Regions from separate parts of the Geobacillus sp. Sah69 genome, predicted to be linked through region 3. Evidence: a T-box and tRNA genes for the amino acid it is inferred to sense, from the RefSeq annotation. Region 3 holds a T-box; the other regions hold tRNA genes.

The links. A T-box is a leader RNA that pairs with one kind of tRNA and senses whether it is charged. The one in region 3 lies ahead of serS (serine--tRNA ligase), so its partner is inferred to be a tRNA-Ser.
Region 1: it has a tRNA-Ser gene. The T-box ahead of serS (serine--tRNA ligase) is inferred to sense a tRNA for this amino acid. The anticodon was not compared.
Region 2: it has a tRNA-Ser gene. The T-box ahead of serS (serine--tRNA ligase) is inferred to sense a tRNA for this amino acid. The anticodon was not compared.

The regions. Positions count from the first base shown of each region.
Region 1 is NZ_LLKS01000073.1:34,536-40,335, forward strand. Features, by position in the region: gene AP057_RS15710 (Tex family protein) at 345-2,507, shown strand; gene cmpA (cortex morphogenetic protein CmpA) at 2,565-2,678, opposite strand; gene AP057_RS15715 (SprT family protein) at 2,772-3,233, shown strand; tRNA gene AP057_RS15720 (tRNA-Asn) at 3,666-3,740, shown strand; tRNA gene AP057_RS15725 (tRNA-Ser) at 3,747-3,839, shown strand; tRNA gene AP057_RS15730 (tRNA-Glu) at 3,856-3,927, shown strand; tRNA gene AP057_RS15735 (tRNA-Asp) at 3,958-4,033, shown strand; tRNA gene AP057_RS15740 (tRNA-Gln) at 4,047-4,121, shown strand; tRNA gene AP057_RS15745 (tRNA-Lys) at 4,675-4,750, shown strand; tRNA gene AP057_RS15750 (tRNA-Leu) at 4,756-4,837, shown strand; tRNA gene AP057_RS15755 (tRNA-Leu) at 4,853-4,935, shown strand; tRNA gene AP057_RS15760 (tRNA-Arg) at 5,007-5,083, shown strand; tRNA gene AP057_RS15765 (tRNA-Pro) at 5,088-5,161, shown strand; tRNA gene AP057_RS15770 (tRNA-Gly) at 5,335-5,408, shown strand; rRNA gene AP057_RS15775 (16S ribosomal RNA) at 5,523-5,800, shown strand, end outside.
Region 2 is NZ_LLKS01000008.1:513-10,288, forward strand. Features, by position in the region: rRNA gene rrf (5S ribosomal RNA) at 258-374, shown strand; tRNA gene AP057_RS00895 (tRNA-Val) at 383-458, shown strand; tRNA gene AP057_RS00900 (tRNA-Met) at 631-707, shown strand; tRNA gene AP057_RS00905 (tRNA-Asp) at 713-788, shown strand; tRNA gene AP057_RS00910 (tRNA-Phe) at 963-1,038, shown strand; tRNA gene AP057_RS00915 (tRNA-Thr) at 1,247-1,319, shown strand; tRNA gene AP057_RS00920 (tRNA-Lys) at 1,632-1,704, shown strand; tRNA gene AP057_RS00925 (tRNA-Gly) at 1,712-1,786, shown strand; tRNA gene AP057_RS00930 (tRNA-Leu) at 1,792-1,877, shown strand; tRNA gene AP057_RS00935 (tRNA-Arg) at 1,881-1,954, shown strand; tRNA gene AP057_RS00940 (tRNA-Pro) at 1,961-2,034, shown strand; tRNA gene AP057_RS00945 (tRNA-Ala) at 2,043-2,115, shown strand; tRNA gene AP057_RS00950 (tRNA-Met) at 2,133-2,209, shown strand; tRNA gene AP057_RS00955 (tRNA-Ile) at 2,215-2,291, shown strand; tRNA gene AP057_RS00960 (tRNA-Ser) at 2,314-2,404, shown strand; tRNA gene AP057_RS00965 (tRNA-Thr) at 2,613-2,688, shown strand; tRNA gene AP057_RS00970 (tRNA-His) at 2,696-2,768, shown strand; tRNA gene AP057_RS00975 (tRNA-Gly) at 2,945-3,015, shown strand; tRNA gene AP057_RS00980 (tRNA-Ile) at 3,022-3,095, shown strand; tRNA gene AP057_RS00985 (tRNA-Asn) at 3,296-3,370, shown strand; tRNA gene AP057_RS00990 (tRNA-Ser) at 3,378-3,470, shown strand; tRNA gene AP057_RS00995 (tRNA-Glu) at 3,475-3,546, shown strand; gene AP057_RS01000 (B3/4 domain-containing protein) at 3,845-4,510, opposite strand; gene queG (tRNA epoxyqueuosine(34) reductase QueG) at 4,563-5,705, shown strand; gene AP057_RS01010 (amidase domain-containing protein) at 5,767-6,630, shown strand; gene trmL (tRNA (uridine(34)/cytosine(34)/5-carboxymethylaminomethyluridine(34)-2'-O)-methyltransferase TrmL) at 6,651-7,124, shown strand; gene AP057_RS01020 (PrkA family serine protein kinase) at 7,448-9,343, shown strand; gene yhbH (sporulation protein YhbH) at 9,597-9,776, shown strand, end outside.
Region 3 is NZ_LLKS01000006.1:6,493-19,209, reverse strand. Features, by position in the region: partial or broken rRNA gene AP057_RS00620 (16S ribosomal RNA) at 1-173, opposite strand, end outside; gene AP057_RS00615 (pro-sigmaK processing inhibitor BofA family protein) at 428-694, opposite strand; gene AP057_RS00610 (YaaL family protein) at 767-991, opposite strand; gene recR (recombination mediator RecR) at 1,015-1,611, opposite strand; gene AP057_RS00600 (YbaB/EbfC family nucleoid-associated protein) at 1,621-1,947, opposite strand; gene dnaX (DNA polymerase III subunit gamma/tau) at 1,972-3,654, opposite strand; RNA gene ffs (signal recognition particle sRNA large type) at 3,865-4,129, opposite strand; gene tadA (tRNA adenosine(34) deaminase TadA) at 4,183-4,665, opposite strand; gene AP057_RS00585 (glycoside hydrolase family 18 protein) at 4,752-6,038, shown strand; gene serS (serine--tRNA ligase) at 6,275-7,549, opposite strand; T-box leader at 7,603-7,823, opposite strand; gene pdxT (pyridoxal 5'-phosphate synthase glutaminase subunit PdxT) at 7,833-8,423, opposite strand; gene pdxS (pyridoxal 5'-phosphate synthase lyase subunit PdxS) at 8,448-9,332, opposite strand; gene AP057_RS00565 (transposase) at 9,547-10,350, opposite strand; gene AP057_RS00560 (bifunctional UDP-sugar hydrolase/5'-nucleotidase) at 10,430-12,052, shown strand; gene pepT (peptidase T) at 12,222-12,717, opposite strand, start outside.

The sequences.
Region 1 (5,800 bases), on a different contig from region 3:
TTCACAAAGAGGCTACGAATAAGTAGCTCTTTTTTTGTCATCCCCGGTCCGGAACTCTCTCCCTGCCCAAGCTCGGTGCAACCGGCGGGGAATGATGGCTTCCTCTTGCTTCGAATGGACAAAAGATCAGCGGGTGCGTCCGGATTGCGGTGCGGTTGCGGCTGGGACATCGTGCTAACGGGAATATGTTGCGTGAAGAAACGTCGTTTGCCGTCTTCGGAAGGCGGCCGAAGTGTGGAATACGCAGAGACGGTCTAGCGGGTAGCTGTTTGCAAACATTGCTCATTTTCAGGAGCGAGTGTAGATGGGAGAACGTGCAAGGCTGTGCATAAGGAGGGAACGTGTTGGCGATTGAACAGCGTTTGATTCAAACGATCGCTGATGAACAACGGCTGGCAGCCAAACAAGTTGAAAACGTCATCAGCCTGCATCAGGAAGGAAATACGATTCCATTTATCGCCCGCTACCGGAAAGAGATGACGGGTGCGCTCGATGAAGTGCAAATTCGTGCGGTGCTTGAGCGCTGGGAGTATTTGCAGCATTTAGAGCAGCGGAAAGAAGAAGTCATTCGGCTGATCGATGAGCAAGGGAAATTGACCGAAGAGCTGAAAAACGCGATTATCAGCGCCACGAAACTGCAGCAAGTCGAAGATTTGTACCGCCCGTACCGGCAAAAGCGGCGCACGAAGGCGACGATTGCGAAAGAAAAAGGGCTTGAGCCGCTTGCCGATTGGCTTCTTTCCTGCCCTGCCGCCCCAACTCCGGAAGAGCAGGCCCGGGCGTTCATTGATACAGAAAAAGGGGTCGCAACGGCAGACGAGGCGCTGCAAGGGGCGAAGGACATCATCGCCGAGCGGGTGGCCGACGATGCCGCTCTTCGTCAATGGGCGCGGGAACAGACGTGGCGGAAAGGGATGATCGTGTCCACCGCGAAGGCGTCGGAGAAGGACGAAAAAAACGTATACGAGATGTATTACGACTACGAAGAACCTGTGGCGAAAATCGTCCCCCATCGTGTCTTGGCGCTGAACCGCGGCGAAAAAGAGGAGGTGCTGCGCGTCTCGGTCCAAGCCCCTGCCGAAGAAATCATCCGCTATTTGCAGCGGCAAACGATCGTCAACGAGGCGTCCCCGGCCGCCCGGCTCGTGGCTGAAGCGGTGGAAGACGGATACAAACGGCTGATGGAGCCCGCCATTGAGCGCGACATCCGCAACGAGTTGACGGAGAAAGCGGAAGAGCGGGCGATCCATATTTTTGCCGAGAATTTACGCAAACTGCTTCTTCAGCCGCCATTGAAAGGAAAAACGGTGCTCGGTATCGACCCAGCCTACCGAACGGGATGCAAGCTTGCCGTTGTTGATGAAACAGGGAAGCTGCTTCATATCGATGTCATTTACCCACACCCGCCGCAAGAGAAAAAGGATGAAGCGAGGACAAAGATTCTTCGTTTACTTGACGACTATCATGTGGATATGATCGCCATCGGCAACGGAACAGCCTCTCGGGAAACTGAACAGTTTGTCGCCGACACGCTGAAGCATGTGCAACGCGATATCTTTTATTTGATTGTCAATGAAGCAGGAGCGAGCGTCTACTCGGCTTCCGACCTTGCACGCGCCGAGTTTCCCGACTTGCAAGTTGAAGAGCGGAGCGCCGTCTCAATCGCCCGCCGCGTCCAAGACCCGCTCGCCGAACTGGTGAAGATTGACCCGAAATCGGTTGGCGTCGGCCAATACCAGCACGATGTGTCGCAAAAAAAGCTGGCGGAGTCGCTCCGTTTCGTCGTGGAGACGGTCGTCAATCAAGTCGGCGTCAACGTCAACACGGCGTCCGTTTCGCTGCTCCAATACGTCTCGGGACTGACGAAAACCGTCTCCGAAAACATTGTCAAACGCCGCGAAGAGCAAGGGAAATTCCGCAGCCGCGAGGAGCTGAAAACGATCCCGCGTCTTGGGGCGAAAACGTATGAGCAATGCATCGGGTTTTTGCGCATTGTCGACGGCGACGAGCCGCTTGACCGCACGCCGATTCACCCCGAGCGGTACGCGGAAGTGAAGCAGTTGTTGCAAAAGTTAGGATTTACAACCGCCGCCATCGGCAGCAATGAGCTTCGCCAAGCGCTGCAAGCCATCGATGTGAAAGCAGCGGCATCCGAATTCGGCATCGGGGAACTGACGCTCCGCGACATCATTGACGCGTTGTGCCGCCCAGAGCGCGACCCGCGCGACGAGCTGCCCAAGCCGATATTGCGAAAAGACGTTTTGAAAATGGAAGACTTAAAGCCAGGCATGGAGCTCGAAGGAACGGTGCGCAACGTCGTCGACTTCGGCGCCTTTGTCGACATCGGCGTCAAACAGGACGGGCTCGTGCACATTTCCAAGCTAAGCAAACAATACGTCCGCCATCCGCTTGATGTCGTCTCCGTCGGCGACGTCGTCAAAGTGTGGGTGGAAAGGGTTGATGCAGCGAAAGGAAGAATTTCATTATCGATGCTTCCGCCGGAATAAGCTGGAGAGGCTGTCCCGTACTGCCCAATGAACAGCAGGGACAGCCTCAAACATATGTTACGGACAGTGCTTCCTTTGATAAAAAAACCAGCATTGGTTTAACAGCTTAATTTGATCAAGATTTTTCTCATAATAGGCTCGTCTCATCTGATTTTTTAGCCACGTAGGCAAAACAGTCACCTCCCTAACATACGGAAAGGTAGTATATAATGTATGTAGCTGCGCATTGTCCTGTGCTGAAAACATAAAAGGGGGGCGCCTGTCATGGATCAAAAACGCTTGCAAGCGCTCGTTGAACAAATTTCCATAAGCACATTTGGCAAGCCGTTCCGCCATACCGCTTTCTTCAACCCTCGTTTGCGCACCACCGGCGGGCGCTACATGTTGCAGACGCATAACATTGAGCTCAATCAAAAACATTACGAGCAGTTCGGCGAGGAAGAATTGATCGCCATTATCAAACATGAGCTTTGCCATTACCACTTGCACCTTGAGGGAAAAGGCTACCGCCATCGCGACCGCGACTTCCGCGAACTGCTGCAAAAAGTGGGGGCGCCTCGCTATTGTCGTCCAATCGGCCAAAAAACAGACAGGTCGAAAACGATCTATACATACATTTGCACATCTTGCGGCCTGACGTACACTCGAAAAAAGCGCATGAACACCGCCCGCTACGTCTGCGGGAACTGCCGCGGGCGGCTTAAACTAGCGAACCAACGCCGTTGAACGCTTCCTTGCTTATGCCGAACCCTATTAGGAACATCCGCCGTGTCTTTCCCGAAGGAAACGAAACTTTTTATGGAGCTCTTGTATCACGGCACGGATATGCGAACGTCCTCTTCGAAAAGAGAGCAGTATCACATTTTGCAAAAAAAAGTGGTTGACAATTAAATTGGCCATATGCTAAATTATAAAAGCCGTCGCCAAACGGCGATGAAACAAACAGCAAAAAACATGTTGACAAAGAGTCGACAGCTCAATATAATAGACAATGTCGATTGTGAAAGTGTAGGAAATCTGAGCCGTTCCACAATAGTTCAACGACGAGCATTAGCATCATCGAATTCACTACAAGTTGTCTCGACGCATCTTTCTTCCTTGAATTATCTGGAAGAGGTAACGAGCACATCGTAAAGTATAGCATAATTTCTTCATCATTCCGCAATAGCTCAGCGGTAGAGCAACCGGCTGTTAACCGGTAGGTCGTAGGTTCGAATCCTACTTGCGGAGCCAGTGTTTGGAGAAGTACCCAAGTGGCTGAAGGGGACGGTTTGCTAAACCGTTAGGTCGTGACTTAACGGCGCGCGGGTTCAAATCCCGCCTTCTCCGCCACTTTCGATAGTCGCATGGCCCGTTGGTCAAGTGGTTAAGACACCGCCCTTTCACGGCGGTAACACGGGTTCGAATCCCGTACGGGTCACTTACAGCGCGGGGGTTTCCCGCGGATTGCGGTCCCGTAGTGTAGTGGTTAACATGCCTGCCTGTCACGCAGGAGATCGCGGGTTCGAGTCCCGTCGGGACCGCCATTACACCAATCGCTGGGCCATAGCCAAGCGGTAAGGCAACGGACTTTGACTCCGTGATGCGCTGGTTCGAATCCAGCTGGCCCAGCCACTTTATGTGTTAAATACGAGCCATTAGCTCAGCAACGAGCGTTACATCATCGAATTTACTTCGAGTTGCCCCGACGTACTTGACTTCTTCGAATAAGCTTGTAGAGGAAGGGGCATCGTTGTCTCGGAGTGTTATTGAACCCATGAGCCATTAGCTCAGTAACGAGCGATGCATCATCGAGTTTGCTTCGAGTTGCCTCGACGCACCTAGCTTCTTTGAATAGGCTGGCAGAGGAAGAGGCAGGTAGAGCTAGGTAGTACCTGGAGTGTATACCCAACCATGAGCCATTAGCTCAGTAGGTAGAGCAACGAGCGTTACATCATCGAGTTTGCTTCGAGTTGCCCCGACGCACTTGACTTCTTCGAATAAGCTTGTAGAGGAAGGGGCATCGTTGTCTCGGAGTGTTATTGAACCCATGAGCCATTAGCTCAGTAGGTAGAGCAACGAGCTTTGCATCGCTGAGTTTGCTACGAGTTGTCCCGACGCATCGTGCGTCTTTGAATATGCTAGTAGAGGAAGGGACATCGTTCGCTGTGAGTGTATACCTAACCATGAGCCATTAGCTCAGTAGGTAGAGCATCTGACTTTTAATCAGAGGGTCGGAGGTTCGAGTCCTCCATGGCTCACCATATTAGCGGGTGTGGCGGAATTGGCAGACGCACCAGACTTAGGATCTGGCGCCTCACGGCGTGGGGGTTCAAGTCCCTCCACCCGCACTGATTAGTCCATATGCGGTCGTGGCGGAATGGCAGACGCGCTAGGTTGAGGGCCTAGTGGGGGCGACCCCGTGGAGGTTCAAGTCCTCTCGACCGCATTCCACTAAACCCAAACATTATGTTGACAAAAGAATGAGTAGTTGTTATAATAAAATTTGTCGCTAAAAATGCGCTCGTAGCTCAATTGGATAGAGCATCTGACTACGGATCAGAAGGTTAGGGGTTCGAATCCTCTCGAGCGCGCCATGATCGGGAAGTAGCTCAGCTTGGTAGAGCACATGGTTTGGGACCATGGGGTCGCAGGTTCAAATCCTGTCTTCCCGATTTGAATATCTTCATCAATTGCTATACGGGTGTAGTTTAGTGGTAAAATCTCAGCCACGAGTACTGCCTTATCGAATCCGCTTCGAGTTGCCCCGACGCATCCAGCGTCTTTGAATGTGCTTGCAGAGGAAGGGGCACGGAAGAGCGTGGCGGATGTTGGTTCGAAATTATATGCGGGTGTAGTTTAGTGGTAAAACCTCAGCCTTCCAAGCTGATGTCGTGGGTTCGATTCCCATCACCCGCTCCACGAAGAAGCAAGAAGAGAAAAATGCAGGAAGTCACCTTGTTCCTTGAAAACTGAACGAAACGAAGCGCGTGCGCTATGACCATTGGTTTTGGCGCTGAACAAGCCAATCAACTTTCTTTGGAGAGTTTGATCCTGGCTCAGGACGAACGCTGGCGGCGTGCCTAATACATGCAAGTCGAGCGGACCGGATTGAGGCTTGCCTTGATTCGGTCAGCGGCGGACGGGTGAGTAACACGTGGGCAACCTGCCCGCAAGACCGGGATAACTCCGGGAAACCGGAGCTAATACCGGATAACACCGAAGACCGCATGGTCTTCGGTTGAAAGGCGGCCTTTGGGCTGTCACTTGCGGATGGGCCCGCGGCGCATTAGCTAGTTGGTGAGGTAACGGCT
Region 2 (9,776 bases), on a different contig from region 3:
TATCGGCGAGGCGCGCTGGAGGGCCTGCGAGCGGGCTTAGCCCGCCGCAGCAGGACCGAAGCGTCGCGAGCCGATGGCGGCCGGAACTAGACAGTGAAAAGCGCAGGCGAGCGGCGGCGAGCCGGAGCTAGACAATGAAAAGTGAAAGCGTCCCGGCTTCTTCCCGAAACGGTTATCTAGTTTTGAAGGAATGACTTTCCTTCTTGACAACATTTATTTTTTAAGTATAATAAATGATGTCGAAACTGAATCGCTTGCCTAGTGGTGATAGCGGAGGGGAAACACCCGTTCCCATCCCGAACACGGAAGTTAAGCCCTCCAGCGCCGATGGTAGTTGGGGCCAGCGCCCCTGCAAGAGTAGGTCGCTGCTAGGCAATTTCGTGGAGGATTAGCTCAGCTGGGAGAGCACTTGCCTTACAAGCAAGGGGTCGGCGGTTCGATCCCGTCATCCTCCACCACTTACACCAATTGTGTATTCTTATCGCCGTAGGGTGGAGCAACAAGCCTTTGCTTCCTCGAAACCGCTTCGAGTTGCCCCGACGCATCTGGCTTCCTCGAATCAGTTAGTAGAGGAAGGGGCAACGAAAAATTTACTCAGAACATGATCGAAACTGAATCATTTCCTATCGCCGCGGGGTGGAGCAGTCCGGTAGCTCGTCGGGCTCATAACCCGAAGGTCGCAGGTTCAAATCCTGCCCCCGCAACCAAAATTGGTCCCGTAGTGTAGTGGTTAACATGCCTGCCTGTCACGCAGGAGATCGCGGGTTCGAGTCCCGTCGGGACCGCCATTCTTTCAAAATTGTGAAAGATGAAAAATACGGCTCAGCAGCTCATTCGGTAGAGACGAGCATCTGCTTCATCGAATTCGCTTCGAGTTGCCTCAACGCATCGAGCGTCTTTGAATCAGCTGGTAGAGGAAGAGGCACAGAGCAATTCAACGAGCGAGTTAAAAAATAATATATGGCTCGGTAGCTCAGTCGGTAGAGCAAAGGACTGAAAATCCTTGTGTCGGCGGTTCGATTCCGTCCCGAGCCACCATCAAACTATAAATTATACCGGCTTAGCTCAATTGGTAGAGACGAGCATTCGCATCGTTGAATCTGCTGCGAGTTGTCCCGACGCATCCTACTTCTTTGAATAAGCTTGCAGAGGAAGGGACACCTAGCATTTGACTTCCTTGAATCAGCTTGTAGAGGAAGAGGCACAACCGAGCAGATCATATGAGCCAGTAACTCATGTTAAATGTGCCGGCTTAGCTCAATTGGTAGAGCAACTGACTTGTAATCAGTAGGTTGCGGGTTCAAGTCCTGCAGCCGGCATCTTCCATTTTGAAAAAATTCAACTAGCGAAACATGAGCTCAGAAACGAGCGATACATCTTCGAGTTGGCTTCGAGTTGCCTTCGAGTTGCCCCGACGCACTTGACTTCTTCGAATAAGCTTGTAGAGAAAGGGGCAGGTAGAGTGAAATGAAGCTTAGAGTGTTATCTTAACCATGAGCCATTAGCTCAGTAGGTAGAGCAACGAGCGATGCATCATCGAGTTGGCTTCGAGTTGTCCCGACGCATCTTGCATCTTCGAATATGCTAGTAGAGGAAGGGACATCGTTCACTGTGAGTGTATACCCAACCATGAGCCATTAGCTCAGTAGGTAGAGCATCTGACTTTTAATCAGAGGGTCGGAGGTTCGAGTCCTCCATGGCTCATCGTCTTGCGGAAGTAGTTCAGCGGTAGAACACCACCTTGCCAAGGTGGGGGTCGCGGGTTCGAGCCCCGTCTTCCGCTCCACTTCCGCCGGGGTGGCGGAATTGGCAGACGCACAGGACTTAAAATCCTGGGGTAGGTGACTACCGTGCCGGTTCGAGTCCGGCCCTCGGCACGTGCGCTCGTAGCTCAATTGGATAGAGCATCTGACTACGGATCAGAAGGTTAGGGGTTCGAATCCTCTCGAGCGCGTTTTGTCGGGAAGTAGCTCAGCTTGGTAGAGCACACGGTTCGGGTCCGTGAGGTCGCAGGTTCAAATCCTGTCTTCCCGATTTATCATGGGGCCTTAGCTCAGCTGGGAGAGCGCCTGCTTTGCAAGCAGGAGGTCATCGGTTCGATCCCGATAGGCTCCACCTTTTGACTTAAATTTGGCGGTGTAGCTCAGCTGGCTAGAGCGTACGGTTCATACCCGTGAGGTCGGGGGTTCGATCCCCTCCACCGCCACCATTATCGGACCTTTAGCTCAGCTGGTTAGAGCAGACGGCTCATAACCGTCCGGTCGTAGGTTCGAGTCCTACAAGGTCCACCATTATTATTATTGTTGCTTTTTTGGAGGAGTACCCAAGTGGTTGAAGGGGTCGGTCTTGAAAACCGAGAGGCGCCGCAAGGCGCGCGGGGGTTCGAATCCCTCCTCCTCCGCCATGCACTTTAAAATCGTGCCGGCTTAGCTCAATTGGTAGAGACGAGCATTCGCATCGTTGAATCTGCTTCGAGTTGTCCCGACGCATCCCACTTCTTTGAATAAGCTTGCAGAGGAAGGGACACCTAGCATTTGACTTCCTCGAATCAGCTTGTAGAGGAAGAGGCACAACCGAGCAGATCATATGAGCCAGTAACTCATGTTAAATGTGCCGGCTTAGCTCAATTGGTAGAGCAACTGACTTGTAATCAGTAGGTTGCGGGTTCAAGTCCTGCAGCCGGCACCAGAACGAGGCGACTATGGCGAAGTGGTTAACGCACCAGATTGTGGCTCTGGCATGCGTGGGTTCGATTCCCACTAGTCGCCCTTTTCATTATATTATATTCTATATTTGCGGGTGTAGTTTAGTGGTAAAACCTCAGCCACGAGCATCTGCATCATCGAATTAGCTTCGAGTTGCCCCGACGCATCTGGCTTCTATGAATCAGCTGGTAGAGGAAGGGGCATGGAAATAGCGTGGCGGATGTTAAGCCAAATATTATGCGGGTGTAGTTTAGTGGTAAAACCTCAGCCTTCCAAGCTGATGTCGTGGGTTCGATTCCCATCACCCGCTTTTGATGGGCCTATAGCTCAGCTGGTCAGAGCGCACGCCTGATAAGCGTGAGGTCGGTGGTTCAAGTCCACTTAGGCCCATTATTTTCCATTGAATATTTTTGGGTCATTCGCTATAATAATGGGCGAACAATGCCCCATTGTTCCACAGCAAAATCGGAGCGACGAGCTTCACATCTTCGAATTTGCTGCGAGTTGCCTCGACGCATCTCGCTTCCTAGAATTAGCGCTGGCAGAGGAAGGGACAGGGCAAGTATTGGGCTAGCTTTCTTACTCATCATTCCGCAATAGCTCAGCGGTAGAGCAACCGGCTGTTAACCGGTAGGTCGTAGGTTCGAATCCTACTTGCGGAGCCATTTCTTTGGAGAAGTACCCAAGTGGCTGAAGGGGACGGTTTGCTAAACCGTTAGGTCGCAGTTTTGCGGCGCGCGGGTTCAAATCCCGCCTTCTCCGCCATAATGGCCCGTTGGTCAAGTGGTTAAGACACCGCCCTTTCACGGCGGTAACACGGGTTCGAATCCCGTACGGGTCACTGGTTGCTGGCACCAGAGATTCTGGTGCCCTTTTGTACAATTTCTTTTGTCGATTTTTGCGTTTTTTCTTGCGATGCGTGTGGAAGTCTGTTATAATATCTCTCGTTAGCTTTAAAATTACGTTATGATTGTTGGGGACAACGCAGTGTTTCGTTTCGTTAAAGAACGAGGCATTGCGTTTTTTTATTTACCACCCTAAACCGAGAAGACCCTCACTTCCACGCGTGAGCGTAGGGAGAGAGTTCAGGTAGGGAGGGAGTCCCCCGTTTCCAACGGCAGGAAAGTGGGGGGAGAAGATCAAACGAACAATTGGGCGTCGGCTTCGCCGCCATGAATTTGCACAAACATCGTTTGGATGGCTTGAAGATGGCGCTTGGCGGTTTCTTCTGGCGTTGATGGGAGAAAGTAAACGATTTGCAAAGCGTTTTTCGTTTCTCTCGTCACGGCGGTCCGCTCCGAATCGACGATCGGACTGCCAAACGGCCCTCGTTCATCTTTGCTGACGAGTTTGTTGGCAAAGTTGACTGTGCGGCCGTTTAACGCGATGTATTCATCTTTTTCCGTGCCGATCGTGAGCGTCACTGTCCCGTTGATGCGGTCTAGATCATAGATGCCGAGCGGAATTTTATAATAGAGTGAAAAAAAGTTGTTTATGTCTGCCGCTGAATGGATAGGCGGAATGAAGCTTTTTTTCTGGATGCGTCGGTACAGGCTTTCACTTGACGGTCGATAGCGGCTTGGGTCCGTTCCGATTTGTTTGAAAGTACGGCGCCATTCGACCATTTCAGGAATGTCGGCAATCGACTTTTCCTGCAGCTCGATGTAAAGAGATTCTTGAAACAGCTCAAGCCGCCCCCTTAACATTTGCGGTGAATCGCTGACCTCGATATGATAATAGCGGATGACGCCGAATTTACCAGAAGGAAGGCGTTGCTTTAGTTGTTCTGATATCACGCATTTCATCTTGATCACCTCGGATTTCATTTTACCATATATGACGAAAGGAGGGAAAACGATGGATGTTATGGCATTAAAGCAGGAAGTCATTGAGTACAGTCGGTCAATCGGCATTGATAAAATCGGATTTGCGAGCGCTGATCCGTTTGTGGAATTAAAGGAACGGCTGCGCCGCCAGCAGGAGCTCGGCTATCAGTCCGGTTTTGAGGAACCAGATATTGAGAAACGGACGAATCCTTCATTGCTTCTTCCGGAAGCAAAATCGATTATTGCCATTGCTCTTGCCTATCCGTCTAAAATGAAAAATGCGCCGCGGGGGACAAAGACGGAACGGCGCGGCGTTTTTTGCCGCGCTTCATGGGGAAAGGACTACCACAATGTGTTGCGGGAACGTTTGCAGCAGCTCGAGGAGTTTTTGCTGGCCAAAGTGCCCCATGCCCGCGTTCGCTCGATGGTGGATACCGGAGAGCTCGCCGATCGGGCGGTGGCGGAACGGGCAGGGATCGGTTGGAGTGGCAAAAACTGCTCTATTATTACACCAGAGTTTGGATCGTATGTGTATTTGGGAGAAATGATTACGAATATTCCATTTCCCCCTGATGAACCGGTTGAAAACCGATGCGGCACGTGCACGAAATGCATTGATGCCTGCCCGACTGGGGCGCTTGTGCAAGGGGGACAACTGAACGCACAGCGGTGCCTTTCCTTTTTAACACAAACGAAAGGCTTTTTGGCCGACGAGTTTCGAGAGAAAATCGGGAATCGGCTGTATGGCTGCGATACATGCCAGCAAGTCTGCCCGGAAAATAAGGGAAAAGACTTTCATTTGCATCCGGAATTCGAGCCGGATCCGGAAGCGGTAAAGCCGAAACTCATCCCGCTGCTTCAGATGAGCAACCGTGAATTTCAAGAAACATTTGGGGCCATGGCGGGTTCATGGCGTGGGAAAAAGCCGATTCAGCGCAATGCCATTCTGGCGCTTGCCCATTACAAAGACCAAACCGCGGTGCCGCATTTGCTGCGTTTGTTGAAAGAGGATAGCCGTCCCGTCATCCGCGGGACGGCGGCGTGGGCGCTCGGGAAAATCGGGGATCCAAGCGCTAAGCCTTATTTGGAGGCCGCGCGGCAAATGGAGGCGGATGCCGATGTGATCGCTGAGATTGAAAAAGGACTAAAACTGTTGGCTGAGGCAAAGGAATAGGGAAAAAAACGCAGCTTCCCCACATAAGGTAGTAACAAAAACGAAAGTGGTGGAAAGCAGCATGAAAAAACAGTTGCGCGCGTGGTTGGATGAGCGAGCCCGCTCGTTTGTGTCGGAAAGCAATATCCGAAGCGAAGAGGCGGCAAGAAAGCAACAGCTTTGCCAAAAGCGCGGTGCGGAGATCGTTCGTTGCACGATCCGGGGGCAAATTGTCGGCAGGCAGACCATTGAGCGGGAAGCGAAAGTGATGTATATTGCCCACCATCAATTTTTAATTAAGCAAAGGGGTTCACTATATATAGAAGAACAGGTTGAGGAGCGATGCGCCTGTTTTGTTGGCGGTGAGCTTGTTGCTGATGAACCGATCAACCGATTGGGGGGGGATATGGAGGAGCCGCGCGTCGAACGAGAGCAATGGACGGGAGATCGTCTTTCTTACCAGTATGACCGCGCCCGGGCGGTGCGGTATGCGGAAACGTGGTGGAATCGGCATAACCCGGTGTTTCCGTCGTTTCCGGTGGATTGCACGAATTTTGTTTCCCAATGCTTGTATGCGGGCGGGGCACCGATGACGGGCTATCCGAACCGGGCGAGGGGATGGTGGTGTCAAAACGGAAGTTGGAGTTACAGCTGGGCTGTCGCTCATTCCTTTCGTTGGTATTTGAGCGGGTCGCGCATTGGCTTGCAGGCGGTGGAAGTGGCGGAGCCGGAGCAATTGATGGCAGGCGATGTCATCTGTTATGATTTTCAAGGGGACGGACGCTTCGACCACTCAACGATTGTGGTGGCGAAAGATCAGAACGGGATGCCGCTTGTGAACGCCCATACGACAAACAGCCGAATGCGCTATTGGTCGTATGAAGATTCAAGCGCCTATACGCCGAACATTCGCTATAAGTTTTTTCACATCATCGATCGCAAATAAACGTTGCTGAGGTGAAGGAAATGCCGCTTCATGTAGTGCTATACCAGCCAGAAATTCCAGCCAATACTGGAAACATCGCTCGTACGTGCGCAGCAACCGATACGTCGCTCCATTTGATCCGCCCGCTCGGTTTTTCTACGGATGATAAAATGTTAAAGCGCGCCGGGCTTGATTATTGGCCGTATGTCAATATTTCGTATTATGACTCGCTTGATGAACTATTCGCCCGCTTTCCGGAAGGGGAGTTTTATTTCATTACGAAATTCGGGCGCCGGTATTATGATTCGTTTGATTTCAGCGATACAGAAAAACATATTTTCTTTGTGTTCGGCCGTGAAACGACCGGACTGCCGAAGGAGCTGCTTGAGGCCAATATGGACCGTTGCCTTCGCATCCCGATGAATGACAAAGTACGCTCGTTAAACTTGTCGAACACGGCTGCCATTTTAGTGTACGAAGCGTTGCGCCAACAACGGTTTTATGGGTTGTCATAAACAAAAAAAACGACCTTCGCTCTGGAGGTCGTTTTTTTGGTCTTATTGTCTGACGTCTGGTTTGTCTTCATAGCCAGCGGTGAAAATGGCCGTCAAAAACGCAATGATAACCCCTAGCACAAGCAACGTGCGCATCGTTTGTTCCTCCTTCATAATGAAAGTGGCAGGCGTTTCCCTCTTTATTATAGCGAATATGGCTAAGCATGTGAATGACCGCAGTTGGTTGTTAGGAGACAAAATTTTTTGCGGCGAATGATACGGGACATCCTCGCATAAATTGTAATAATCTTGCTGTTAGACATCCAAGGGTGAGGAGGTCCTTTATGGATATTTTGCAAAAAATCGCCCGGTATCGGGAAGAGGAAGAAAAGTTGAAATGGGAAGGAACGTTTGCCGAGTATTTAAAGATTTTAAAAGAAAAGCCGTGGGTGGCCCAGTCGGCTCATTCGCGTGTTTATAATATGATCAAAGATGCTGGGGTCGAAGAGGTGAATGGGCGGAAACGATATAAGTTTTTCAGCCAGCACCTGTTCGGGCTTGAGGAGGCGCTTGAGCGGCTCGTTGAGGAATATTTCCACCCGGCGGCGAAGCGGCTTGATGTGCGGAAACGGATTTTGCTGCTGATGGGGCCGGTCGGCGGCGGGAAATCGACGTTGGTAACGCTCCTGAAGCGCGGGCTTGAGGAGTACTCCAAAACGGAGCGCGGAGCCGTTTATGCGATTAAAGGGTGCCCGATGCATGAAGACCCGCTTCACCTCATTCCTCACCATTTGCGCGACGATTTTTACCGCGAATACGGCATTCGCATCGAAGGCGAGCTGTCGCCGCTCAATATGATGCGGCTTGAGAAAGAGTACGGCGGACGCATTGAAGACGTGCTAGTGGAGCGCATTTTCTTCTCGGAAAACCGCCGCGTCGGCATCGGGACGTTCAGTCCGTCTGATCCAAAATCGCAAGACATCGCCGATTTAACGGGAAGCATCGATTTTTCAACGATCGCGGAATACGGCTCCGAGTCCGACCCGCGCGCGTACCGGTTTGACGGCGAGCTGAACAAAGCCAACCGCGGGATTATGGAATTTCAAGAGATGTTAAAGTGCGATGAAAAATTTCTTTGGCATTTGCTGTCGCTGACGCAAGAAGGCAATTTCAAGGCTGGGCGGTTTGCTTTAATCAGCGCCGACGAATTGATTATCGCTCATACGAACGAAACGGAATATCGGTCGTTCATCGCCAACAAAAAGAACGAGGCGCTCCATTCGCGCATCATCGTCATGCCGATTCCATACAACTTGCGCGTCTCGGAAGAAGAGCGCATTTACGAAAAAATGATCCGCGAAAGCGATGTCGCCGACGTGCATATCGCCCCGCATACATTGCGGATTGCGGCCATGTTTACGATTTTGACTCGGCTGAAAGAGTCGAAGCGGCCGGATGTGGATTTATTGAAGAAAATGCGCTTGTATGATGGCGAAATGATCGAAGGATTCAGCGAGGTCGATGTGGAGGAGCTGAAAAAGGAGCATCCGGACGAGGGGATGAGCGGCATCGACCCACGCTATGTCATCAACCGCATTTCTGCCTGCATCATTCGCAAAGGAGTGCTGTCGATCAATGCGCTTGACGTGCTTCGTTCGTTGAAAGAAGGGTTGGATCAGCATCCGTCGATCACGAAGGAAGACCGCGAGCGGTATTTGAATTTCATTTCGCTCGTGCGCAAGGAGTATGATGAAATCGCCAAACAAGAAGTGCAAAAGGCGTTCGTCTATTCGTATGAAGAGTCAGCGAAAACGTTGATGGATAACTATTTGGACAACGTCGAGGCGTACTGCAACAAGACGAAACTGCGCGATCCGCTTACGGGTGAGGAAATGAATCCGGATGAAAAGCTGATGCGCTCGATCGAGGAACAAATCGGCATTTCCGAAAATGCGAAAAAAGCGTTTCGCGAAGAAATTTTAATTCGCATTTCGGCATATGCACGAAAAGGACAGCGGTTTGATTATAATTCACATGAACGGTTGCGGGAAGCGATCCAGAAGAAATTGTTTGCGGATTTAAAGGACATTGTCAAAATTACAACGTCGACGAAAACACCGGATGAGCAGCAGTTGAAAAAAATTAACGAAGTCGTCGCCCGCCTCATTGATGAATACGGGTACAACTCCACGTCAGCCAATGAATTGCTCCGTTATGTCGGCAGCTTGTTGAACCGCTAGGCATGCCTAGAGCGCCGGGGCATGCTTTTTTGCATCGATAATCGGGCTTGTCCGTCCGTTGTTCGCTTTTCTATTTTCGGCATTCATCTGTCAATTATTTTGAATTTTTGCATAGGATAAAATAAACAACTTGGCATAGTGATGGTCCGTTTTGATGACGCCAACATAAGTATATGCGGGAAAGTGAAAAGTGTGAGAACCATTTTAACAAAGGAGCCTTGATAGATCAACATTTCTAGAGGGAGGGGAAAATATGAAAGGGAATTTCGTTGTATCGAAAGAAGACTGGTCCCTCCACCGCAAAGGATATGACGATCAAAAGCGGCATCAAGAAAAGGTAAAGGAAGCGATCAAAAACAATTTGCCGGATTTGATTACGGAAGAAAGCATCATTATGTCCAACGGACGCGATGTAATTAAGATTCCGATTCGC
Region 3 (12,717 bases):
TATTAGCTCCGGTTTCCCGGAGTTATCCCGGTCTTGCGGGCAGGTTGCCCACGTGTTACTCACCCGTCCGCCGCTGACCGAATCAAGGCAAGCCTCAATCCGGTCCGCTCGACTTGCATGTATTAGGCACGCCGCCAGCGTTCGTCCTGAGCCAGGATCAAACTCTCCAAAGAAAGTTGATTGGCTTTTGCTTCGGCCAATGCGGCCGAAGTTTTTTTCATGACGCTTGCGTTTTGTTTAGTTTTCAAGGAGCTTTCGATTTAGTGTTGCGCACTTTTATTATTATAATTACTGTTCAATTCGCTGTCAACATGTTTTTTATGAACAGCGACGTTTATTAATATACTTTATATCTATACAAAAGTCAATAGTTTTTCATAAAAAAATGAAAAGGCATTTTGACTAGACGATGCCTTTTCATTATGAATCATGACAGAATATATTGGTCAATCACAATTAATGCCGCAGCCCCTGGAAGGCCAAGAAATCCGCAAACGAGCGAGGTGATAAGGTTAATCGGAATATGAATGCTGAACTGCCCGCCGATCGCGTTAATGGCAAACAGCGCCAGCGCCCCGACGATCAGGCGGATAGCGGCATGGCCGATAAAGCGAAGCGCCTTAAGGCGGGCGCCAACAACGAGCAACACGGCAATGAGCGCCGACAATACGGTAATCACCACTTTCGGCTCCAACGTTTCATGCCCCCTTCTATGCTTGTACTACAAGCATATGCGCCTTTGGGGAAAAAAGAACAAAAAAGGAAGTCAACGCACTTCCTTCAGTGTAACACGACGGTGCTTCGCTTCGCGGAGAAGAAAAAAATACTTGGCCTCCGCCAGTTGGAGCGCGCTCAGCACCTCTCGAGACGGGTCAACGCTTTTTTCAATGAGCTGTTTTTGTTCAAACCACTCCGCTCTTGCTTGTTGCAGTTCGGCCATCAACTTTTCGTCAAATTGTCTTTTTAATTTCCCCTTCCGCCGCCATAACAAACCGATCCCCACCTTCTTTCTCTCTACAGTTCGCGGCGTCCTTCCAACGCTTTTGACAACGTCACTTCGTCCGCATATTCCAAATCGCCGCCTACCGGCAAGCCGTGGGCGATGCGGGTTACCTTGATTCCTGTTGGTTTGAGCAGGCGTGAGATATACATCGCTGTCGCTTCCCCTTCAATGTTCGGGTCAGTCGCTAAAATCACTTCTTGGATCGTCTCATCCTGCAGCCGCGCCAGCAGCTCGGCGATCTTAATGTCCTCCGGACCGATGCCTTCCATCGGAGAAATGGCTCCATGCAGCACATGGTACAAGCCATTGTATTCTTTCATTCTCTCCATAGCGATGACATCTTTCGGGTCTTGGACGACACAAATGGTCGTCCGGTCGCGCCGTTCGTCTTTGCAAATGTAGCACGGGTCCGCATCTGTAATATGCCCGCAAATCGTGCAATAATGAATATGCCGCTTTACGTCGACGAGCGCTTTGGCGAATTCAAGCACAACGTCTTCTTTCATCGCCAGCACGTGAAACGCGAGGCGGGCGGCCGTTTTTGGACCGATTCCGGGCAATTTCATAAAACTGTCAATCAGTTTGGATAACGGTTCTGGATAATGCATAGCTTCCCCCTAGAACAGCCCTGGAATGTTGAGTCCTTTCGTAAACTGCCCCATCATATCGTTGGCCAGCTCATCAGCTTTTTTGAGTGCATCGTTTGTCGCTGCCAAAACTAAATCCTGGAGCATTTCAATATCGTCCGGGTCAACGACTTCTTCTTTAATTTTCACTTCTAAAATTTGTTTATGGCCGTTGGCGATGACCGTCACCATGCCGCCGCCTGCCGTGCCCTCCACTGTTTTTTCTGCCAGCTCTTCCTGTGCTTTTTGCATTTCTTTTTGCATCTTCTGCATTTGCTTCAGCATTTTTTGCATATTTCCCATTCCGCCACGCATCATGGTTGGCATCCTCCTTCAATTCGTTTATTCTTTGATTTCAATCAATTCCTCGCCAAACAGCCGTTTCGCTTCGGCGATCAACGGGTCTTCCTGGCTTTTTTCCGCTTTCGCTTCTTTGCTGCGGATAAATTCTTCCCTTATTTTCCCCCATTCCTCTTCCGGAATGGCGATCATTTCAAAACGGCGGTTCGTCAGGTCAAATAAAATTGCTTCGACATTTTCCTTGACCGAACTCGCCGGGTCGGTCGCCATCTTGCAGTGAATTTCATACTTAAACTTTAACACAAATGCTGAAGCGCTTGCTGCGACCGGTTCACTCTCCTGCAAGAGAGCGGCGTGCGACACTTTATGCTGCCGCTTCAGCGCATCAAGTACGTCGGCCCAGCGGCCTTTCACCAAGGCTAAGTCTTCATGCGTCGCCTGCTTCAACAATTCGTAAATGCGGCCGACCGGTGCTTTATATCCCCCGGTTTTCACCGCTTTCGCCGTTTTTTTCGCAGAAGGCGCCTCCGGCGGGACGGCAGGCGCCTGCTCTTTTAGGCGGCGCAGCTCGATTTCCAGCGTTTCAATCCTCTTGATCAATGGCCCAAGTTCAGAAGCGTTCGGCGATGGAGCAGCAGCCGCTGGCTGATGGCAAAGCTTGACGAGCGCCACTTCGAGGAGAAGACGCGGGTGGTTCGTCCACTTCATCTCCTGCTGGCTTTTGTTCAACAGCTCAATCGCTCCGTACAAATCGGAAAGAGGAATCGCTTCCGAAAGCGAGGTGAACGCTTCGTCAACGACCGCAATTTGGATGGCTCCTTCCACATGAGGGGCCGTTTTGTACAGCAACAAGTCGCGATAATACAAAATCAAATCTTCAACCAAACGATTCGGATCTTTTCCTTGCGCCATCATTGCTTCAAACTGTTGCAAAACAGCCGCTGTATCTTTCCGATGAATGGCGGCAATGAAATCAGCCAACGCGGCAAATGATGCCGCTCCGGTCATCGCCAACACGTCATCAAGCCGAAGCTTCCCATCGCTGAATGAAATCGCCTGGTCAAGCAAACTGAGCGCGTCGCGCATCCCTCCATCGGCAGCGCGGGCGATAGCCGACAGCGCCTCGTCGGATGCTTCTACGCCCTGGGCGTTCGCCACATATTTCAACCGCGAAACGATGGAGGCCAGCGGGATGCGGCGAAAATCGAACCGTTGGCAGCGGGAAATGATCGTCGCCGGGATTTTATGCGGCTCGGTGGTGGCCAAAATGAAAATGACGTGTTTGGGCGGTTCCTCAAGCGTCTTCAACAACGCGTTAAACGCGCCGATTGACAGCATGTGCACTTCGTCGATAATGTACACTTTATAACGAACCGAGGTCGGCGCAAATTTCACTTTTTCACGGATGTCGCGGATTTCGTCGACGCGGTTGTTGGAAGCAGCGTCAATTTCCAACACATCGGGAATCGTTCCGTTTGTAATGCCGAGGCAAGCGGGACATTCATTGCACGGCTCGGCCGCCGGGGCCTGTTCACAGTTGACCGCCTTGGCGAACACTTTCGCCGCGCTCGTTTTTCCTGTCCCACGCGGTCCGGAAAATAAGTAGGCATGCGATATTTTATGTTGAAGCAGGGCGCTTTGCAACGTTTTCGTCACGTGTTCTTGGCCGACCATGTCCGCGAAACGCTGCGGCCGAAAAACACGGTATAACGCTTGGTATGCCACGGAAAACGGCCCTCCTCTTCCTCTCATCTCCACTATTATATAACGTTCTGCCCTATTTTAAAATAAAAAGAGGCTGTCCCAAAAGATCGTCTCTCTATGTAAAAGAGATACAATATGATCGTGTTGCCGAAGCAAATTGCCTCTGCATCTTGTCAATGAAGAAAGGGTGTCCCATTGCTTTTGGGACACCCTCTTGCTGCTTATGTAAGGCCGTGCACCTTCTGTCGATTAGCTGCCCCGAGCGTTGCTCAAGCAGTTGGCTCAGCCCAGGCACCCCCGCGGCACATGGGAGCATCCGCTTACTGCTGCTTCCTTCCGGACCTGACAGGGTTCACGGAATCCCATTGCGCGGGACCCAGACGTCAACACCACTTACTTGAGACAGGCCTCACAACAGACTAACCTCGAGAAGGGATTCAGCCTCGCTAGAGCGGATTGCGAGTACAGGGCACCGCTACCTCCCCGCTTAGCACGGCACTATCAGTATAGCGCGTTTATAGGGAAAATGCAATGTACACAGGCCGAATTTTAGTTGGAACTTCCGCCAACATTTCTCTTTTGTTCGCGCAATCGGCGGAAAAAGCCGCTCAGCAGCGCCCCACACTCCTCCGCCAACACGCCGCTTGCAACCTCAGCCTGGTGGTTGAACCGGTTTTCCTGCAATAAGTTCATTAACGTCCCGGCGCATCCCCCTTTTGGGTCGCTAGCTCCAAATACGACCCGCTCAATGCGGGAAAGAACGATGGCCCCCGCGCACATGGCGCACGGTTCAAGCGTCACGTATAACACCGCCCGTTCAAGCCTCCATGAGCCGGTCACCCGGCACGCTTCGTCAATGGCCAAAACCTCCGCATGGGCGATCGCGCGCTGTTCCGTTTCCCGTAAATTATGGGCGCGGGCGATGACGCAGCCGTCTTGAACGATGATGGCCCCGATCGGCACTTCGCCGATCCGTTCAGCTTTTTTTGCTTCTTCAATCGCCAACTTCATGTAATACTCATCGTTGCTCATCATATACCCCTTTGCACAAACGGTCATTTCTCTTTCTTTTCCATCATAAAATATGGAGAATGAAGACGCAACTAGGAGGTCAAGCGATGCAGATCCATGTCGTACAGAGAGGACAAACGTTAAGCGGGATCGCTAAAGCATATGAAACGACGGTCGAGGACATTGTTCGGGCGAACAAGCTGCCAAATCCCGACCGTCTTGTCGTCGGTCAGGCGCTCGTGATTCCGATCGTCGGTCGTTTTTATTGGGTGCAACCCGGAGACAGTTTATGGTCGATTGCCCGCCGGTTTTCCATTCCGATGCAGCGTCTCGCGGAAGTGAACCGCCTCTCGTTAAATGCGCCATTGCGGGTCGGCCAGCGTCTTTACATTCCGCCCGGAGCCAAGCGGAGAGCGGAGTTTAACGCCTATATTGAACCGCGCGGTGCGACCGTCAGTCCGGCGTTGGAAGCAAGCGCCCGCGAAGCCGCTCCACATTTAACGTATTTAAGTCCCTTTTATTTTGCCATTCGGCGCGACGCGACATTGCAAGAGCCGCCGCTTGACGACTTTCCGGATATTGCCCGCGCCAACCGCGTCACGCTCGTGATGGTTGTCGCCAACATTGAAAACGGGCAGTTCAGCGACGAGCTGGGCGCGCTTATTTTGACGAATGAAACGCTGCAAAATCGTCTACTCGACAACATTGTCGCCACCGCCAGACGGTATGGCTTCCGCGACATCCATTTTGATTTTGAATATTTGCGCCCGGAAGACCGTGAGGCGTATAATGCGTTTTTGCGCAAAGCGAAACGGCGATTTGAACGGGAAGGATGGATGATGTCGACCGCCCTGGCGCCAAAAACGAGCGCCACCCAGCGCGGACGTTGGTACGAAGCCCATGACTACCGCGCCCATGGACAAATTGCCGACTTTGTCGTCATAATGACGTATGAGTGGGGCTACAGCGGCGGTCCGCCGATGCCGGTCTCCCCCATCGGCCCTGTCCGCCGTGTCCTCAAGTACGCCGTCTCGGAAATGCCTCCCGGAAAGATTTTAATGGGGCAAAATTTGTATGGTTATGATTGGACACTGCCGTACGTACCGGGCGGACCGTACGCCCGCGCCATCAGCCCGCAGCAGGCCATCGCCCTCGCCGCGAGGTATAACGTCGCGATTGAATACGACACCGAGGCGCAGGCGCCGCATTTTCGCTACCGCGATGAAAACGGGCGCGAGCACGAAGTATGGTTTGAGGACGCCCGCTCCATTCAGGCAAAATTCAATCTCGTGAAAGAACTTGGCCTGCGCGGAGTCAGCTATTGGAAACTGGGCTTCGATTTCCCGCAAAACTGGCTGCTCCTTTCCGACCAGTTTGCAGTCGTCAAAAGATAAGGCCGCCCGCGCCAAAGAGATAAAAAAACCCGCCTTTCTCCCGGCGGGTTTTTTTATGGCTGGAAACGGCGATTCCGATCAGCCGTTCCAGATGACAATCTCCTCTTATGCGCGTCAGTACTGTTCTTTATCGCTTTGGCAGAGAAGCATTCGAGGCCGGCGTCCGCCGCCTCTTTTTCTCCGTCGCCAACGTCATTCACTATAACACGGCTGCCGGGAAAAGTCAACCAACGATTTTAACGGATGACGTCCCGGTTTCCCATGTATGGGCGGAGCGCCTCTGGGATGATGACCGATCCATCTTCTTGCTGGTAGTTTTCCAAAATGGCGGCGACCGTCCGCCCAATGGCTAGCCCCGAACCGTTTAATGTATGCACGTACTCCGGTTTCGCTTTTGGATCGCGACGGAAGCGGATGTTGGCACGGCGCGCTTGAAACGCCTCAAAGTTGCTGCACGACGAAATTTCCCGGTACGTTCCGTAACTTGGCAGCCAAACTTCAATATCGTACGTTTTCGCCGCCGAGAATCCAAGGTCTCCGGTGCACAAGGCGACAACGCGGTACGGAAGCCCGAGCCGCTGCAAAATCGTTTCCGCCTGCCGTGTCAATTTTTCCAGTTCCTCGTATGAATCTTCCGGTTTGACAAACTTAACAAGCTCCACTTTGTTGAACTGATGCTGACGGATGAGCCCTCTTGTGTCGCGGCCGGCCGAACCAGCTTCAGCGCGGAAACAGGCGCTGTACGCTGCATAGTAAAGCGGCAAATCATCTGCAGATAAAATTTCATCGCGATGCAAGTTCGTCACCGGCACTTCCGCTGTCGGAATGAGAAAATAGTCTTCGCTGTCCAAATGAAACGCATCCTCGGCAAATTTCGGCAATTGCCCGGTTCCAATCATGCTTGCCCGGTTCACCAAATAGGGGGGCAGCACTTCTTCATAGCCGAATTCATCGAGATGGATGTCAAGCATAAAGTTGATTAACGCCCGCTCAAGCCGGGCGCCCAACCCTTTATAAAACACAAACCGGCTTCCTGTCACTTTAGCCGCCCGCTCAAAATCAAGCAGACCAAGCTGGTCGGCGATATCCCAATGCGGTTTCGGTTCAAACGAAAACGAACGCGGCTCCCCCCATCTCCGCACTTCGACATTGTCCTCTTCCGACTGGCCGACCGGTACGGATTCATGCGGAATATTTGGAATCGATAACAACAGGGCGTTGAGTTCCTCTTCCAGTTGGCGAATGTGCTCATCCATTTGCTTAATGCGGTCGCCGACTTCGCGCATTTGGACGATCAGCGGCTCCGCATCCTTTTTCTCGCGCTTAAGGGCGGCAATTTGCTGCGACACATCATTGCGTTTGCTTTTTAGCTCTTCCACCTCAGCAATCAAACGGCGGCGTTCTTTGTCCAACTGTTCAAACCGGTCGATGTTCGCCAAATCTCCGCCGCGCTGCATTAGTTTTTCTTTCACTTCTTCAAACTGGGCGCGCAATATTTTCACATCCAGCATGGCTTTTACCTCCTTTTCCATTCAATATTATACATAAAAAAGCCCCCGTCCCCAAAAGGGACGGGAGCGACCCCGCGGTGCCACCCTTATTGAAGGCTTGCGATGCCTTCCCTTTTTGCCGTTCACGGCGGCTGCCGAAAACGCCTACTGACCCGCTTTGGCGTTCAACGTTTTGCTCGAGGATGGATTCACAGGCGCTTCCTGCCGGTTTGCACCACCCACCGGCTCTCTGAAAGAAAGGGGGTCTGCTGCTTGTTCCTCTCATCGCTTTCGCTTGATCACTTTACTTAAGGCTTGACGTCATTTTCGCTTCTTTGACCATGTTGAGAAAGTATTGCATCAATCGATGATCGTCGGTCAACTCTGGATGGAACGAGCAACCAAGAAACTGGCCTTGCCGGGCCGCGACAATGCGGTCATTGTATGTCGCGAGGACATCGACCCCGTCGCCGACCTCGACAATGTGCGGAGCACGGATGAAGACGCCGACAAACCCGTCGCCAACCCCCTTGATCGACAGCTCCGCCTCAAAGCTTTCCCGCTGCCGCCCAAACGAGTTCCGCTCGACTGTAATATCCATCAGGCCTAAGTGAGGCTCATCATACCCGACGATTCGTTTCGCCAGCAAAATGAGCCCAGCGCATGTCCCAAACATCGGCTTGCCATCAGCGGCAAATTGCTTCAATGGCTCCATCAATCCGTACCGGTCCATGAGGCGCCGCATTGTTGTGCTTTCGCCGCCCGGGAGCACGAGTCCGTCGAGTCCCGAAAGCTGCTCCGGTTTCTTCACGACGACCGCCTCGGCGCCGCACGCCTCGATGGCGCGGACATGTTCCTGCACAGCTCCTTGCAGTCCAAGTACACCTATTTTCATTGTGATCTTGCTCCTTTGTCCGGCTTACCAGCCTCGTTCTTGCATCCGATGCTCCGGCAGCAGTGTCGCGACATCGATGCCGCGCATTGCGCCGCCCAGCCCTTTCGATAGATGAGCGATCAGCTCATAGTCTTCATAATGAGTCGTCGCTTCAACGATCGCACGAGCGTATTTTTCCGGATTTTCCGATTTAAAAATGCCCGAACCGACGAAGACACCGTCGGCGCCTAAGTGCATCATGAGCGCGGCGTCAGCTGGTGTCGCGACACCGCCAGCGGCGAAGTTGACGACCGGGAGGCGGCCAAGCCGTTTGATTTCACGCAGCACTTCAACCGGAGCCCCAAGCTGTTTCGCCTCGGCGACAAGTTCGTCTTCGCTCATGCTGACAACTTTGCGGATTTGCGCGTTGACTTTGCGCATATGGCGAACGGCCTCGACGATGTTTCCTGTCCCTGGCTCCCCTTTTGTCCGCAACATCGATGCCCCTTCAGCAATGCGGCGGGCGGCCTCTCCTAAGTCGCGGCAACCGCATACAAATGGGACCGTAAACTGCCGTTTGTCAATATGGAACTCTTCATCAGCCGGCGTCAATACTTCACTTTCGTCAATATAGTCGACGCCGAGCGCCTCAAGGACGCGCGCTTCCACATAGTGCCCGATGCGCACTTTTGCCATGACTGGGATTGATACAGCGTTCATCACTTCTTCAATGATCGTCGGATCAGCCATGCGCGCGACACCGCCAGCGGCGCGAATGTCTGCCGGGACGCGCTCGAGCGCCATGACTGCGACAGCCCCTGCCGCCTCAGCAATCTTCGCTTGCTCCGCATTGACGACGTCCATAATGACGCCGCCTTTTTGCATTTCCGCCATGCCGCGTTTGACGCGGTCTGTACCTGTCAATGCCAACGTTGATTCCCCCTGTTCCTATCCTTATGCTTTGCTATATACGCAAAAGGATGATTCCACCGTTTCATTTTACCTCAATTTTTACAAAAATCACAATGGAAAAAAGGGGCTGACCCAAAAGTCCGCCAAAAAGCGGACTTTTGGAGTCAGCCCTCTCTGGTTTTTGTATATTTTACCAAACGGAACAAAATTCCGACTCTGTTCTCCCCCTCATTTACGCCACCAAGGACAATTGCTTGTCCCTAGCGGCTTTTTTGAGAAGATTGTGGGCAGCACAAACCAGCCCCCATTCGATGGAAACTTTTTGGAGGCCTCGCAGGACAAAGCGACGAAACCCGCGATTTTGTTTGATTTGCCCAAATACACTCTCAATGTCGGTTTGGCGTTGGCGGTATCGGGCTTGCCCTTCTTCACTCTCCAACCGTTCGCGGGCTTTCTGTTTTTGTTCATGATAGACGGGGTTCCATTGCGTGGTTCGTCCATACTTGGAAGTCGTGCAGGCCGAACGGAACGGACATCCTTCGCATTCATGGCATTGGTAGTGTCGGGTGACCGAGGTGTATCCTGATTCCGTGGTCTGTTTCGAAGTTCCGGTGCGAACCAGCTTTTTCCCATTGGCGCAAATCCAAACGTCTTCTTCTTCCACATAGGTCCAATTCTGCTGATGATGCGGATTTTTCTTGACCTTGCGCGTGTTCTCCTTCTCATACGTATGGTACTTGATCAAGGCCGATATGTGCTTCTCTTCCAGCTTCACGTAGTTCTCTTCCGAGCCATAAGCCGCGTCAGCGATCAAACGTTCGGGTTCCACGCCGTACTTCTCTCGAACGGTCTCCAAATGCGGGAGAAGACAACGAGTGTCGCCCGGCCTCTGATGAAGGGAATACCCCAAAATAAATTGGCCGGAAGAACCCACCTGTACGTTATAGGCCGGCTTGTTTTTTGTGTTAGAACGGATTTTGTTTCTGTTGTTCTCAACAGTCAGTTGTGAATTTACAAAATATTTACGAGAAATCATCCTTTCTGCTCTATCATTGTATGGACTCGCAAGGATATAATGGGAGTGAACGAGAAGGCGAGAGAAAGGGGAACCGGGAATGAAGAATTCCAAACGATGGGGAAGACGGGTGCTATCCGCATTGGCCGCTGCAGCGGTGCTGGCCGCCACTCCAGTCGGGGCGGCAGGGAACGGGAAAAGCAAGGGGAAGCCGCCTGCTTCCTCGCACCGTTATATTGAGGTGCAGCTGTTAGGCATTAACGATTTCCACGGCCAACTCAATGTGACAAGAAAAGTCGGCGGGCGGGAAGTCGGACGGGCTGATTATTTGGCTGCCTATTTGAAACAGCGGGAGGCGGAAAACAAAAACACGCTGCTCGTCCATGCCGGCGATGCGGTTGGCGCCAGCCCCCCGGTATCAGCGCTGCTGCAAGATGAACCGACGATCGAAGTGCTCAATAAGCTCGGCTTTGACGTCGGCACCCTTGGCAACCATGAGTTTGATGAAGGAGTAGCGGAAATGCTCCGCTTGATCCATGGCGGCTACCACCCGGCGACCGGTGACTTTGCCGGAGCGGATTTTCCGTACGTGAGCGCCAACGTCGTTGATGCGCAAACGGGAAAGCCGATTCTCCCGCCATATGTGATTAAGCGGGTCAACGGCATGCCGATCGGATTGATCGGCGTCACGCTCACGGAAACACCAACGATTGTGACGCCAAGCGGCGTCGCGGGAGTCAAGTTCATCGATGAAGCAACAGCGATTAACAAAGCGGTCCGGGAACTGAAGAAAAAAGGGGTGCAAACGATCGTCGTTCTCGCCCATAACCCCGGCGTATCCAATCCGGATGGGACAAACGCCAGCGGGGAAATTGTCGATATCGCCAAAAATGTCGATGATGAAGTCGATGTGATTTTCGCCGGTCATAACCATGCCTATTTAAATGCGGTTGTGGACGGCAAGCTGCTCGTTCAGTCGTATTCGTACGGCACGGCGTTTTCGGATGTCGATTTAAAAATCGACCCGCGCACGAAAGACGTCGTCGCCAAAAAAGCAGAGATCGTGACGACCTATCATGACGGCATCACTCCGGACCCGGAAATTCGGACGCTCATTGAAAAATATGAAGCGAAAGTGGCGCCGCTTGTCAATCAAGTCGTTGGCACGGCAGCTGAAATGATCACCGATGAACAAAATGAAAGCGGCGAGTCCGCCTTGGGCGATTTGATCGCCGATGCCCAGCGGGCGGCGATGAAAACCGATTTCGCCTTTATGAACCCGGGCGGCATTCGCGCCGATATTGAACAAGGCGAAGTGACGTGGGGCGAGCTGTACAACGTTCAGCCGTTCAACAACCAGCTTGTGAAAATGACGCTCACCGGCGCGCAAATCCGCCAGCTTTTGAATCAACAATGGCAGCCAACCCAAACGCGCATGCTGCAAATTTCCGGCCTCCGCTATACATGGAGCGCTAGCAGACCAGCTGGGGACAAGGTTGTTGACATTCAGCTTCCAGATGGCACCCCGCTTCATCCAGACGCTGAATATACAGTAACGGTCAACAGCTTCCTCGCCGACGGCGGTGATGGGTTCACAGTGTTGACGCAAGGGCAACACCGCGAGGTCGGCCCGGTCGATTTGGATGCCCTTGTCTCGTATATTCGCGGTCTTGAGCAGCCGTTCTCGGCACGAATTGAGGGGCGGATCAACCGTCTTCCGTAACAGGTGTTGACCGAGGAAAAAGGATGGAAGGGCGAACGGTCGCTTATCTAATGAAAAAGGTGTCCCCAAAAGACTCGGGACACCTTTTCTTTACTCCTAACGGGCGGGCTTGCAGCCGCTTGTGCTTGGACGATCGAAAAAAGATCGTTCAAGAAAGGTTTTCCGTAGATCAAGATGCTTTTTGCTCGAACAGCTTGATGATCTCCACGATTACTTCGGCCGATTTCACCATTGTATCGGCGGAAATGTATTCGTAGCGGCCGTGGAAGTTTTCGCCGCCGGCAAAAAGGTTCGGCGTCGGCAGCCCCATGTAGGAGAGCTGCGACCCGTCTGTACCGCCGCGGATCGGTTTCACTTTCGGTTCAATGCCCAAGTTCGTCATCGCTTCGTGGGCGATGTCCACAATGTGGCGCACCGGCTCGATTTTTTCGCGCATGTTGTAATATTGGTCGTTGATTTCGAGCGTGATTCGGTCGTTTCCATATTTTTGCGCAAGCGAAGCCGCGATCTCGTTCATTTTCGCTTTGCGAGCCTCAAACTGTTCGCGGTCAAAGTCGCGGATGATGTAATGAAGCTTCGTCTCCTCTACACTCCCTTGGAATGAAAGCAAATGGTAAAACCCTTCGTATCCTTCGGTATGTTCCGGCGCCTCATCGGCTGGCAGT